DNA from 2 places in the Micromonospora sp. NPDC049004 genome. Region 2 is predicted to be linked to the other one. Evidence: riboswitches for the same ligand, from Rfam matches in the RefSeq annotation. Region 2 holds a riboswitch; the other holds the start of a gene.

Region 1 (6,439 bases), on a different contig from region 2:
ACGCGGCAAGCGACCCGACGGCGAACCGTGCCGGCGCCTTCGCGTTCTGGATCAGCGCGTCGGCCAGGTCGGTCGGGTCAGTGGTGGCGAAGACGATCACGCCGGGCAGGGCCACCGCGAAGATCCGCAGCACCAGGCCGAGAGCGGTGCGCAGCACGCCGGTGCTCACCAGCACCGGCCCGGCCTCCAGCAGCACCCGGCCGGACTGGTCGGCGGCGAAGAGCACCAGGGTGACCAGGATGCCGGTGGCGCTGAGCAGCAGGGGCAGGGCCCGCCGGGCCAGCACCCGGTAGCGGACGCCGAACAGCGGCAGGACGGCAAGTTCGACAGCGATGGCGATCGCCGGCGCCACCGGGTCGAGCGTCGCCAGCAGGACGAACGAGAAGACCAGCGCGGCGGCCACCTTCGCCACCGGGTTCCGCCGGGCCAGCGGGGCGCCGGGCGCGGCGACCGGCTCGATGCTGATCATCGGAGGTCACCTCGGGTGGACGCGGTCCCGCGCGACCCGGCAGCGCCGCCGACGTTGGTGCTCCGGGCGGTCACTGTCGCTCCAGGGTGACCGTGCGGTCGGCGAGCGCGGCGACGAAATCGAGGTCGTGGGTGACCGTGACCACGCCGTGGCCGGCGTCCCGCAGGTCGGCGAAGAGGTCGACCAGCTCCCGCCAGGTCCGCCGGTCCTGCCCGAAGGTCGGTTCGTCGCAGATCAGCAGGCGGGGTGCCGTGGCCAGGGCCGTCGCCACGCTCAGCCGCCGTGCCTCCCCACCCGAGAGGGTGTACGGGTTGGCCGCCGCGAGTCGGGTCAGCCGCAGTCGTTCCAGCAGTTCCGCCACGGTCTCCCGGACGGCGGCCTCGGGTTGACCCGTCCGGCGTGGCCCGAGCGCCAGCTCGTCGAAGACGGTGCTCGTGACGAACTGGTGCTCCGGGTCCTGAAAGACCGACCCGATCCGTCGGGCCAGCGCGGGCGCTCGCCAGCGGTGCGGGGGAGCGCGGTGGTCCGCGCCGGCCAACTCGGCCGAGGCGGTGACGCGGCCGACGCCCGGTTTGAGCAGACCGCCGAGCAGCAGCGCCAGGGTGGACTTGCCGGCGCCGTTGGGCCCGCGTACGGCGAGTGCCTCTCCGGCGCGTACCGCCAGGTCGGTGGGGCCCAGCCGGGGCGGCAGGCCGAGCCGGTCGGCGGTGAGCAGCAGGTCGCCGGGGGTGGCGGCGGCCGTGCGGGGCGCGATGGAGTGACCGGGCACCCAGACGCCCTCGGCGGCGAGGGCGGCGCCGTGCGCGGCGAAGACCGCGTCGGGCGTCCCGTCCGCGCGGACCCCGCCGCCGGGCTCCAGGACGACCACCCGGTTCACAAGTGGCAGTGCCTCGGCGACCCGGTGTTCGACCAGGATCACTGTGGTGTCGGCGTCCAACGCGCCCGTCACCGCGCCCCGGACCAGCGCGGCTCCGTCCGGATCGAGGTTGGCGGTCGGCTCGTCGAGCAGCAGCAGCCCGGGCCGCAGGGCCAACGCGCCGGCCAGAGCCAGGCGTTGCTGCTCGCCGCCGGAGAGCGCGGCAGTGCTGCGGTCCCGGGGATACGGGAAACCGACCCGCCGCAGCGCCTCGTCGACCCGGGGCCAGATCTCGTCCGTCGGTACGCCCCGGTTCTCCAGCCCGAACGCGACGTCGTCGCCGCTGCGCGCCATCACCAACTGGGTCTGCGGGTCCTGAAAGACGATGCCGACCCGTTCCCGCGCCTTGCGGGGGTCGAGCCCGTCGATCTCGACGGTGCCCTCCTGCTCACCGGAATCGTCGGGCAGCAGCCCGGCCAGCGCGCTGAGCAGTGTGCTCTTGCCGGCCCCCGAGGGCCCGAGCAGCAGCACCCGCTCCCCGGCCTCGACCCGCAGATCCACTCCGCGCACAGCCCAGGCCCGCCGCCCGGCATGCCGCCAGCCGAACCCCCGCAGCAGCACCCCGCCCACCCGACACCCCCTTCCAACCACTCCCGGCCGTCTTCCCCGGCTCTTCCCGGCCGTCTTCCCGCCGGTGATCAAGAGGTTTGCGGCAGAATTCCGGCTTCCGTTGACGCGAACCTCTTGATCACCGGGACGGTTGCGCCCTCAGATGAGGGCGCGGTCCCGGCCTACCGGGAAGCGGTCCAGCGCGCCGGTGTTGGCCAGGGCGCGGGTCAGCAACCAGCCGCCCACGCCGGCGATGATCGTGGCGCTGACGATGGTGAGCAGGGCGTACGGGATGCGGTAGTCGCCCAGCGCGTAGTCGACGTTCCAGACGAAGAAGTCGAACAGCGCCGCGCTGAGACCGGTCAACGCGCCGGCCAGTACGGCGGTCGGCAGCCGGAACGACCGGTACCGGAAAGCGGCGAACGCCAGCTCGGCCCCGATGCCCTGCACGATGCCCTGGGGGATCACCGTGCCGGCCCACTGGCTGCCCAGCAGCGCGGAGACGACCGCGGCCACCGTCTCGCAGTAGAGCGCGGCGCCGGGCTTGCGGATGACCAGGCCGCCGACCACGGCCGGCAGCAGCCAGACGCCGTAGATCAGCGTCTGTGCCGGCGGGAAGAAGGCGAACGCACCCTCGGTGGCGCTCCAGACCAGGCCCCAGGCCCAGAAGATGACGCCGAAGGCGACCGCGATCACCGAGGCGACCACGATGTCGATGGTGCGCCAACGGCTGGTGGTGTTGTCCATGCTGTGCTCCCAGTTCAGTGGAACGAACCAGGAGAAGACGCACGCCGCGCGTCCGGTGGCACCGGACCCACGGCGCGGCTGGAGGTCGACCGAACTCCCTGCGCTGGCATTACCCAGATCAGGTTCGAGGGTCTGCGGGCGTGCCCGCACTCTCAGCGCTGTGCGCTCCCCTGTCGGATGTGAAGTTGTCTCGCTGACGCTAGCACCGACCAGGGGTAACAGCCCAGCAGGGCATCCGGACGCCCGCGCAGCCGGGCCGGCGTCCCGCCGCCTGGGTAGGCTGACGATCATGCAGGTCGACGCGCGAGGTCTCACGTTCGAGGTACGCACCGGCGGCCCCTCCGACGGCATCCCCGTCCTCCTGCTGCACGGCTTCCCGCAGCACAGCGGGGAGTGGGACGAGGTCGTGCCGGCACTGCACGCCGCCGGGCTGCGCACGTACGAGCTGGACCAGCGGGGCTACTCGCCGGGTGCCCGGCCGGAGGCGGTGTCCGCGTACCGGATTCCCGAACTGGTCGCCGACGTGGTGGCGGTGCTCGACGCGCTCGGTGTGGACGCCGTCCACCTGGTCGGCCACGACTGGGGCGCGATCGTGGCCTGGGCGGTGGCCGCCGCGCACCCCGAACGGGTCCGTACGTTGACCGCGGTGTCCGTGCCGCACCCGGCGGCCATGGCGCACGCCCTGAGCACCGACCGGGAACAGAAGGCCCGCTCGTCGTACATCGCGCTGTTCCGCAAGCCGGGCAAGGCCGAGAAGGTGCTGCTCGCGTGGCACGCGACGGCGCTGCGCAAGATGCTCGGCGGGGTGGGCGACGCCTCCCGGGTGGACCGCTACGCCGACCCGATGCGGGCGCCGGGCGCGCTCACCGCCGCCCTGAACTGGTACCGAGCCATGTCCCGCGCCGACCTTGCCGCTGTCGGTCCGGTCGCCGTACCCACCACGTACGTCTGGAGCGACCGGGACATCGCCATCGGACGACCCGCCGCCGAGGCGTGCGCCGCCAACGTCACCGGCGACTACCGTTTCGTACCGCTGCCCGGGGTGAGCCACTGGATTCCGGACGCCGCACCCGCCGCGTTGGCGGAGGCGGTCCTGGCCCGGATCGCCGGGACGGCCTGAGCCGTGCCGGGCCGACGGGCGCCGGGCGGGCCGGCGGCAGGGGGAGAAGCGCCGTGACGGCGCCCGCCGGCGGGCTGGGCACCCGTCGCTCGATCGCCGCGCAGCTGCGCCTTCTGGGTGTACGCCCCGGCTCGACGGTGCTGGTGCACGCGGGGATGCGCCCGCTGGGCTTCGTCTGCGGTGGGCCGCAGGCGCTGGTGCTCGCCCTGCGCGACGCGCTCGGCCCGGACGGCACGATCGTGGTGCCCACCCACAACCCCGACAACAGTGACCCGGCGCAGTGGCGCAACCCGCCGGTGCCGGTGGACTGGTGGCAGTTGATCCGCGCCGAGATGCCGGGCTTCGACCCGGCGGTCACGCCGAGCCGGCACATGGGCGTGTTCGCCGAGACGGTCCGCTGCTGGCCCGACGCGCTGCGCAGCACGCATCCCCACGTGTCGTTCGCCGCGCTCGGGCCGACGGCCGAGCAGGTGGTGGCGGGGCACGAACTCGCCGACATGCTCGGCGAGGGCTCGCCGCTGGCCCGGCTCTACGACCTGGACGCCGACGTGCTCCTGATCGGTGTGGACCACAGCGTCAACACGTCGCTGCACCTGGCCGAGTACCGCAGTCCCAAGCCGGTGCGCGAGCGACTGGGCGCGGCGGCACGCACGGCCGACGGTGGCCGCGAGTGGGTGTGGTGGCAGGACGTCCGGCTCGACGCGGGCGACTTCGGCGCGTTGGGCCGGGACCTGGAGGCCATCGGGGCGGTGCGTACCGGCCCGGTGGGCGCCGGGACGGGGAGGTTGGTACGCCAGCGGGCAGCTGTCGACTTCGCCGTGCAGTGGATGGCCCGCAACCGGACGACGGAGGACGCATGAGTGTGAGCGCCGAGGACTACCTGGCCGTGGTGACCGAGACGATCGGCCGGGTGGCCGCCAGCCAGCGGGACGCGGTGGGGCGGGCCGCCGATCTGATCGCCGAAGCGGTACGCGCCGACGGGGTGGTGCACGCCTTCGGCACCGGGCACTCGGAGGCCCTCGCCATGGAGATCGCCGGCCGGGCGGGTGGCCTGGTGCCCACCAACCGGATCGCGCTGCGTGACCTGGTGCTGCTCGGCGGCGAACCGGCCGATCGTCTCGGGCCGCTGCTGGAGCGGGACCCGGCGGTGGCGCACCGACTCTGGGAGCTGGCCCCCGTACGCCCCGCCGACGTCTTCGTGCTCGCCTCGAACTCCGGGGTCAACGGCGCGATGGTCGAGTTCGCCACTCTGGTCAAGGAGCACGGCCACCCTCTGGTGGCGATCACCTCGGCGCAGCACTCCGGGCGGATGACGTCCCGCCACCCGTCCGGGCACAAGCTGGCCGACCTCGCCGACGTGGTGCTCGACAACGGCGCACCGTACGGCGACGCGACGCTGCCGCTGCCCGGCGGTGGCGCGGTCGGCGCGGTCTCCTCGATCACTGCGGCGCTGCTGGCGCAGCAGGTCACCGTGGAGGTCGTCGCCCGGTTGCTGGCGACGGGGGAGCGGCCTCCGGTCTACCTCTCGGCGAACATCCCGGACGGCGACGCGCACAACACGGCGCTGGAAGCCCGGTACGCCGGCCGGATCCGCCGCGGCTCCTGACCCCCTCCCCGGCGGCGCGGGCGGCCGATGGCGCGACGGTATGCGGCCGGGCGCGGGCTGGCGGCGTGGCGCGGGCGATGGCCCGACGCGGGCGGGGCGGCGACGGTGTGGCGACCGGGCGATGACCGGCGGGCGACCGGGAGATGGCCGGAACATGTCGTGAGTCTGTTTCGCGCTCGGCCGGGTGGGGCATTGGCGTTGCTGCCGGCGGCCGGGACCGCCGGCAGTACCGTCTGACCGGAGGTAGCGCGTGTCCAAGGAGACCGAGAAGCAGCGTTGGCAGCGCAACTTCGCCGACCTGTTGCAGGAGCTGCGGGTCGCCCAGACCGGTGTGCAGATCCTCTTCGCCTTCCTGCTCACCCTGCCGTTCAGCAACGGGTTCACCCGGACCAGCGAGTTCCAGCGGGACGTCTACATCGTCGCGCTGCTCGCCGCGGCCGCCGCCACCGCGTTGATCATCTCGCCGGTGGCGTTCCACCGGGCGCTGTTCCGTCAGGGGCGCAAGCCGGAGCTGGTCCGCTTCGCCCATCGGATGGCCACCGGCGGCCTTGCCTTCATGCTGATCGCGATGGTCAGCTCGGTGCTGCTGATCACCGACTTCGTGCTGGACCGGCCGGTCGCTTTCCTGCTCAGTGCGCTGACCGGGCTCTGGTTCCTCACCTTCTGGATGATCCTGCCGTTCGCCCGCCGCAGCTGGGGTGAGGACGACATCGAAGACGAGGACGACGACCCGGACACGCTCACCGGCCGCTGACCACGCCGGAGCGGCCTACGTCGATCCGTGCGCAGCGCTACCCCTGGGTAACAACCGGGGGTAGCGTGACGGTAGTCGCGCACGTCGACGCAGCCGCAACCGAGGTTCGAGGGGGCAGCCGTGACCACGACGCAGAACGGCCGACCGGCACCGGACGGCCCCGACTCCGAAGCCACGCCCGGCAGCACTGCGCCCGTTAGCGCCGCGCCCGGCAGCACTGCGGCCGGCAGTGCCGCGCCGTTGCCGGCGGAGGCGGGGCAGGTCTCCGAGAAGGAGGC
Region 2 (6,439 bases):
GTTGACGTTGAACAGCGAGCCCGTCCCGCCGTTCGGATCGCGGGCCACGAAGTACAGCGAGCCGCTCGCGGCACCGGTGACCGGCGCGCTCACGTCCGTGTACGTCTGCCACGCCCCGGTCGACGGGACCGTGGCCGTGGCCACGACCGGTCCGTCCACCGCGCCCGCGTGGACCTCGATCCGACCGCCAGCGGCGGCCGAGGCGGCCCGGAACCGGATCTCGGTGATGTTCGTCAGGTCCGCCGGGACGACCGACCACCAGTCGCCGTCCTCGATGAACGCGATGCTCTGGCCGCCACCGGCGGTGTCGGCTCCGGCCTCCCGCTGCACGCCGGCGTCTCCGCCGCCGGTGCTGCCCGGCACCCGGCCGGTGGCCGTGAAGTACTCGGCCTGCTTCTGCTTGGGCTGCAGGATCTCGATGTCCCGGCCGGTGAGCGCGCCCGCACCGCCGGCGCCACCATCGTCGGTGTAGGTGGCCTCGAAGACCGCGAAGACGTTCGCCTCGGCGCCGTGCCCGGAGGCGAGCGACGTCTGGACCGTGCCGGTGCAGCCGGTGTGCTGCTCCAGCGGGTGGGCGTGCTCGTCGTGACCGAGCAGCACCTGGAGGTTCACCCGGGCGCAGTCGATCTGCCCGTCCTCCGGGTCGGTCACCTTGACCGTGTAGCGGACCTGGTCACCCCAGTTGAAGAAGCCACCGTCCGGCGGGAACTCGATGCTCACCGTCGGCGCGGTGTTGCCCACGGTGACCGGAACGTTTGCCACCGCGGTACGGCCCTTCGGGTTCGTCACGGTGAGCTGGGCGGTGTAGTTGCCCGCCGTCGCGTACGTGTGCGTCGGGTTGGCCTCGGTGGAGGTCTGCCCGTCGCCGAAGGTCCAGGCGTAGGTGAGATCGCCGCCGTCCGGGTCCCGGGAGCCGGCGCTGGAGAAGGTGACGGTCAACGGCGCCGGCCCCGAGGTGGGGTTGGCGGACGCCGCGGCGATCGGTGCGCGGTCACCGGCGGTGTAGTCGATCCGGTAGATGCCGGAGTCGTCGTTGTTGCCGCCGAAGCCCGTACCCCACTCGATCAGGTAGAGCGCGCCGTCCGGGCCGAACTCGAAGTCCATCGGCCGGATCATCTTCATGCCGGTGAGCAGCTGGTTGATGTCCACCAACGACTTGCCGTCGGCGGTCATCTGCATCGTGTACATCTTGTTCTGGTTCCACTCGCCGAGCAGCGCCTTGCCGTCGTAGTAGGCCGGCCACTTGCGGGGGGAGTTGAGGTTGGCGTCGTACCGGTAGGCCGGGCCGCCCATCGGGGCGCCACCGCCACCGATCTCCGGGTACCGCGCGTCACCGGCGTAGCCGTAGTCGACGGTGGCCGGAACGACAGGCGGGAGGTTGGTCAGGCCCGTGTTGTTGGGCGAGTTGTTCACCGGCGCGGCGCAGTCGAACTTCGGCCCGCTCGGGCCGGACGGGAACGTGTAGTCGTTGTACGCCTCGTTCGTCCCGGTGCAGTACGGCCAGCCGTAGTTGCCGGGGGTCACGACGTTCCACTCGACCAGACCGCGGGGGCCCCGGTCCGGGTTGTTCGCGTTGGCGTCCGGTCCGTAGTCCCCGACGTACAGCGTGTCGGTCTTCGGGTCGGTGCCGATCCGGAACGGGTTGCGGAAGCCCATCGCGTAGATCTCGGGACGGGTCTTCGCGGTGCCCGGCGCGAAGAGGTTGCCGGTCGGAACGGTGTACGTCCCGTCGTCCTCGGGGTGGATCCGGATCACCTTGCCGCGCAGGTCGTTCGTGTTGGCGGAGGTGCGCTGCGAGTCGTAGTCCTGACGGCCCGGCCGCTCGTCGAGCGGGGCGTAGGCGTTCGACTCGAACGGGTTGGTGTTGTCACCGGTGGCCAGGTAGAGGTTGCCGGCGCTGTCGAACGTCATGCTGCCGCCCGCGTGGCAGCAGGTGTTGCGCTGGGTGTCGACCCGCAGCACCTGCTTCTCGCTCGCCGGGTCGATGGTGTCGCCGGTCACCGTGAACCGGGACAGCAGGTTGCGCGTGACGCCGTCGTTCGGGGCGTAGTAGAGATACACCCACTTGTTGGTGGCGAAGTCCGGGTCGAGCCGGATGCCGATGAGGCCGTCCTCGTTGCCGGTGAAGACGTCCAGGTCGACGGCGGTGACGGTGCTGCCGGTGTCGGGCTTGATGATCTGCACCCGGCCGTCGCGCTCGATGTAGAAGACCCGCCCGTCGGGCGCGATGTCCAGCTCCATCGGATTACTGGTGTTGCTGTCCAGGGTGATCTTCTCGAAGCTGGAGGTCTTCGATGCGCCGCAGTCGGCGTCGATCACGCCGGCCGCCGTCTGGATGCCGCCGAGCAGGTGCTTGAGGAACTCGGGCTCGGCGTACGACTCGCGGGTGTGCCCGCCGCCGGTGTACCAGGAGCGGCCACCGTCGAAGTCCTGGCACCACGCCGTCGGGTGGTCGGCGCCCATCGCGCCGGCGCCCGGGGTGTAGCTCTTCTCGTCCAGGCTGGCCAGCACGTGCACGTCCGGCCGCGGGTTGGTCTGGAAGTTGTACCACTCGTCGAACCGGGACCAGCGGTCCGGCAGGTCGGCGGTGGACGGGTGGGCGTGGTCCTCCACCTTGACGGTGGCCTGCTGGTTCTGCGGGTGGTTGGCGAAGTACGCGCCGACCAGGTCGCCGTACCAGGCCCAGCTGTACTCGGTGTCGGAGGCGGCGTGGACACCGGCGTAACCGCCGCCGGCCCGCACGTAGCGCTCGAAGGCCGCCTGCTGGTCGGCGTCGAGGACGTCACCAGTGGTGGAGAGCCAGATCACGGCCTTGTACTTGGCGAGGTTGGCGTCGTTGAACGCGGCGCCGTCCTCGGTCGTGTCCACAGTGAACCCGTTGGCCGCGCCGAGCTGCTGGATCGCGGCGATGCCGGTGGGGATGGAGTCGTGCCGGAAGGCGGCGGTCTTGGAGAAGACCAGGACGGAATAGGGGTCGGCCGCTGCGGCCTTCGGTGCCTTCGGCACCGCCTGGGAGAGCGGAGCCGCGACCGGCACGTCTCGCGCGGGGATCTGCGCTGCGGCCGGAGCCGCCTGCGCCGGCGACCCGAGCAGGGTCGTCGAGGCTAGCGCGAGGGACAGCAGGGTAGCGGTGAGTGGTAAACGGGCACGACGAGAACGGGACACGCCGCCTCCAATGTCGCGGTGGACAGGAATCGCGGGGGCCGGCTGCCGAAGACCGTCCCGGATGGAGCCGGTGGGGACGCCGTGCCAGGGCGTCCACGCCGGCATTTTGTCGAATCGCTGAACAAATTAATTCTGGTGTATCGATGTCGGGCAAGATGCCGGCTGGTAACGGTTCTGCAACGGCGGGCGACATTCCGAACAGGACCGGAGAAAGTACCCCATCGATGGAGTGGTGTCCGGCCGGCGGCCAGTCCCTTGGCAGACCGGCGGAACTGTCGTACGGTGACACGCAAGTAACCCACGGGAGCCCGGTGTACCGGGCTGAGAGGGGGGCTGACAGCCCCCGACCGTTGAACCTGATCCGGGTAATGCCGGCGCAGGGAGGAGCGTTGCCGTGCCGTCCCTTGGACGACTGCATCTCGTCACCGACACCCGACCCGGGCGCGACCCACTCACCGTGGTCCGGGCCGCCCTCGCGGCGGCCCGCGCCGACCTCGTCGTACAGGTCCGGGTGGAGGACTCCGCCACCGACCGCGAGGCGTACGACCTGGCGGGCCGGGTGCTGGCGCTCTGCGCGCCGTACGGGGCGACCTGCCTGGTCAACGACCGGCTGCACGTGGCGCTCGCGGTGGGCGCCGCCGGTGGGCACGTCGGGGCCGACGACCTGCCGGTCGCCGCCGCCCGGCACGTGCTCGGCCCGACCGGCGTGCTCGGGGCCACCGCCCGCGAGCCCCGGACCGCGATCGAGGCGGTCGTCGCCGGCGCCAACTACCTGGGCGTCGGCCCGTGCCACACCACCAGCACGAAGACCGGTCTGCCGGATCCCATCGGGCCCTCGGGCGTCCGCGACGTCGCCGACGCCGTCGACGTGCCGGTCATCGCGATCGGCGGGGTGACCGCCGACCGGGTGCCCGCGTTGCGGGCCGCCGGGGCGTACGGGGTGGCGGTGGTCGGTGCGCTCTCCGGCGCCGCCGACCCCGCGCGGGCGACCGTCGACCTGCTGCGGGCGCTGGCGTGACGCGCACCGATCTGGCGGTGGTCGGTGCGGGCCCGATCGGACTGGCCATCGCGTGGCGCTGCGCCGTCCGGGGATTGCGCGTCGAGGTGCACGACCCCGCCTCCGGGTCGGGGGCGTCGGCAGTCGCCGCCGGCATGCTCTCCCCGGTCGCCGAGGCGTACTTCGGTGAGCGGCAGCTGACCGAGCTGCTGGTGGCGTCCGCCGCCCGCTGGCCCGGGTTCGCCGCCGAGCTGACCGAGGCGAGCGGCACCGAGATCGGCTACCGGACCGAGGGCACCCTGATGGTCGGGCTGACCGGCGACGACCTGGCCGAGGCACGCCGGCTCTGGGCGTACCAACAGGGGTTGGGTCTGCCGGTGACGCCGCTGCGCCCGAGCGAGCTGCGCGACAGCGAACCGGCGCTGGCCCCGCGGGTGCGCGGCGGCGCGCTCGCGCCCACCGACCACCAGGTCGATCCCCGGCTGCTGGTGCCGGCGCTGCGCACGGCCGCGCGGCGGGCCGGCGCGGTGCTGGTGCCGCAGCCGGTCCGGCGGCTGTCCGACGTGGACGCGGGGGTCACCGTGGTCGCCGCCGGCTGCGGGGCCGCCGCGCTCACCGGCCTGCCCGTGCGGCCGGTGAAGGGCCAGATCCTCCGGCTGCGCGCGCCCGGCGGCGTCGCACCGGGCTTCCGGCACGTGATCCGGGGGTACGCCGACGGCGAGCACGTCTACCTGGTGCCCCGCGCCGACGGTGAGGTGGTCCTCGGCGCGACGGTCGAGGAGCGGTCGGACACGACCGTCACCGCCGGCGCCGTGCAGCGGCTGCTGCGCGCCGGGGTCGACCTGCTGCCCGAGTTGACCGAGTACGACCTGGTCGAGGCGGTCGCCGGCCTGCGGCCCGGAACACCTGACAACGCGCCGATCCTCGGGCCGCTGCCCGGCCGGCCCGCCGTCCTGGCCGCCACCGGGCACCACCGGCACGGCATCGTGCTCACCCCGATCACCGCCGAGACGATCGCCGACCTGGTGACCACCGGCGTACCCGACCCGCTGCTCGCGCCCTTCGGCGCGGACCGGTTCGCCGTCGCGTCGACAGGTACCGGCGACGCGGTGCGGGCCGGCGCGGGCGACAGGAGCGGACCTGGACGAACGACCGAGGAGGACCGGTGGAGTTGACGGTGAACGGGGCCGGACGCAGCGTCCCCGGCGGCGCGTCGGTGGCCGACCTGGTCCGTGACGTCGCCCCGCACCAGCGTGGCGTCGCGGTAGCGGTCAACGGCGAGGTGGTGCCCCGGGCCGGCTGGCCGGGCACGGTGCTGCGCGACGGCGACCGCGTCGAGGTGCTGACCGCGGCGCAGGGCGGGTGAGTGGGATGTCGTTCGAACTGGGTGGGGTGGCCTTCACGTCCCGGCTGATCCTCGGCACCGGCGGCGCCGCGAACCTGCACGTGCTGGAACAGGCGATCCGGGCGTCCGGCACGGAGCTGGTCACGCTGGCGCTGCGCCGGGTGGACACCGCCCCGGGCACCGCCGGAGGGCTGCTCGACCTGCTGGACCGGTGCGGGGTACGGCTGCTGCCGAACACCGCCGGCTGCCACACCGCCACCGAGGCGGTGAAGGTCGCCCGGCTGGCCCGCGACGCGTTCGACACCGACTGGGTCAAGCTGGAGGTGATCGGCGACGAGCGGACGCTGCTGCCCGACGGCGTGGAACTGCTCCGCGCCGCCGAGGAACTGGTCGCCGACGGCTTCACCGTGCTGCCGTACACCACTGACGACCCGGTGCTCGCCCGCCGCCTCGCCGACGTGGGCTGCGCCGCGGTGATGCCGGCCGGCTCCCCGATCGGTTCCGGGCTCGGCATCGGCAACCCGCACCACATCCGGCTGATCCGCCAGAGCGTGGACGTACCCGTGATCCTGGACGCCGGCATCGGCACGGCGTCCGACGCGGCCCTGGCCATGGAGCTGGGCTGCGACGCGGTCCTGCTGGCCAGCGCGGTGACCCGGGCCGCCGACCCGGTGGCGATGGCCACGGCGATGCGGTACGCGGTCGAGGCGGGCCGCCTGGCCGCCGGTGCGGGCCGCATCGCCCGCCGCTTCCACGCCCTCGCGTCCACTCCGGACGAGGGAAGACCGGACCTGTGACAGGCGTCCTGCCGTCGGGGGTCGTCCTGTTGACCGATCGGCTGGTCGCCAGGGGCGGTCTCGAACGGGTCGTGGCGGGGGCCGTCGCTCAGGGAGTGCGGTGGGTCGTACTGCGGGAGAAGGACCTACCCCGCG

The links. A riboswitch is a leader RNA that binds a small molecule or an ion and turns the genes downstream of it on or off. The one in region 2 is predicted to bind thiamine pyrophosphate.
Region 1: it holds a riboswitch for thiamine pyrophosphate, as region 2 does, so the genes downstream of both, AB0B97_RS30130 (ECF transporter S component) here and thiE (thiamine phosphate synthase) in region 2, are expected to answer to the same signal.

What each region holds. Positions count from the first base shown of each region.
Region 1 covers NZ_JBEZFG010000013.1:111,471-117,909, forward strand. Annotated here, with positions in the region: gene AB0B97_RS30120 (energy-coupling factor transporter transmembrane component T) at 1-469, opposite strand, end outside; gene AB0B97_RS30125 (ABC transporter ATP-binding protein) at 540-1,955, opposite strand; gene AB0B97_RS30130 (ECF transporter S component) at 2,094-2,681, opposite strand; TPP riboswitch at 2,759-2,863, opposite strand; gene AB0B97_RS30135 (alpha/beta fold hydrolase) at 2,971-3,801, shown strand; gene AB0B97_RS30140 (AAC(3) family N-acetyltransferase) at 3,855-4,661, shown strand; gene AB0B97_RS30145 (SIS domain-containing protein) at 4,658-5,407, shown strand; gene AB0B97_RS30150 (DUF6328 family protein) at 5,658-6,161, shown strand; gene AB0B97_RS30155 (acyl-CoA dehydrogenase family protein) at 6,282-6,439, shown strand, end outside.
Region 2 covers NZ_JBEZFG010000005.1:160,263-166,701, reverse strand. Annotated here, with positions in the region: gene AB0B97_RS16940 (ThuA domain-containing protein) at 1-3,006, opposite strand, end outside; TPP riboswitch at 3,456-3,565, shown strand; gene thiE (thiamine phosphate synthase) at 3,560-4,183, shown strand; gene thiO (glycine oxidase ThiO) at 4,180-5,337, shown strand; gene thiS (sulfur carrier protein ThiS) at 5,328-5,528, shown strand; gene AB0B97_RS16920 (thiazole synthase) at 5,525-6,304, shown strand; gene AB0B97_RS16915 (thiamine phosphate synthase) at 6,301-6,439, shown strand, end outside.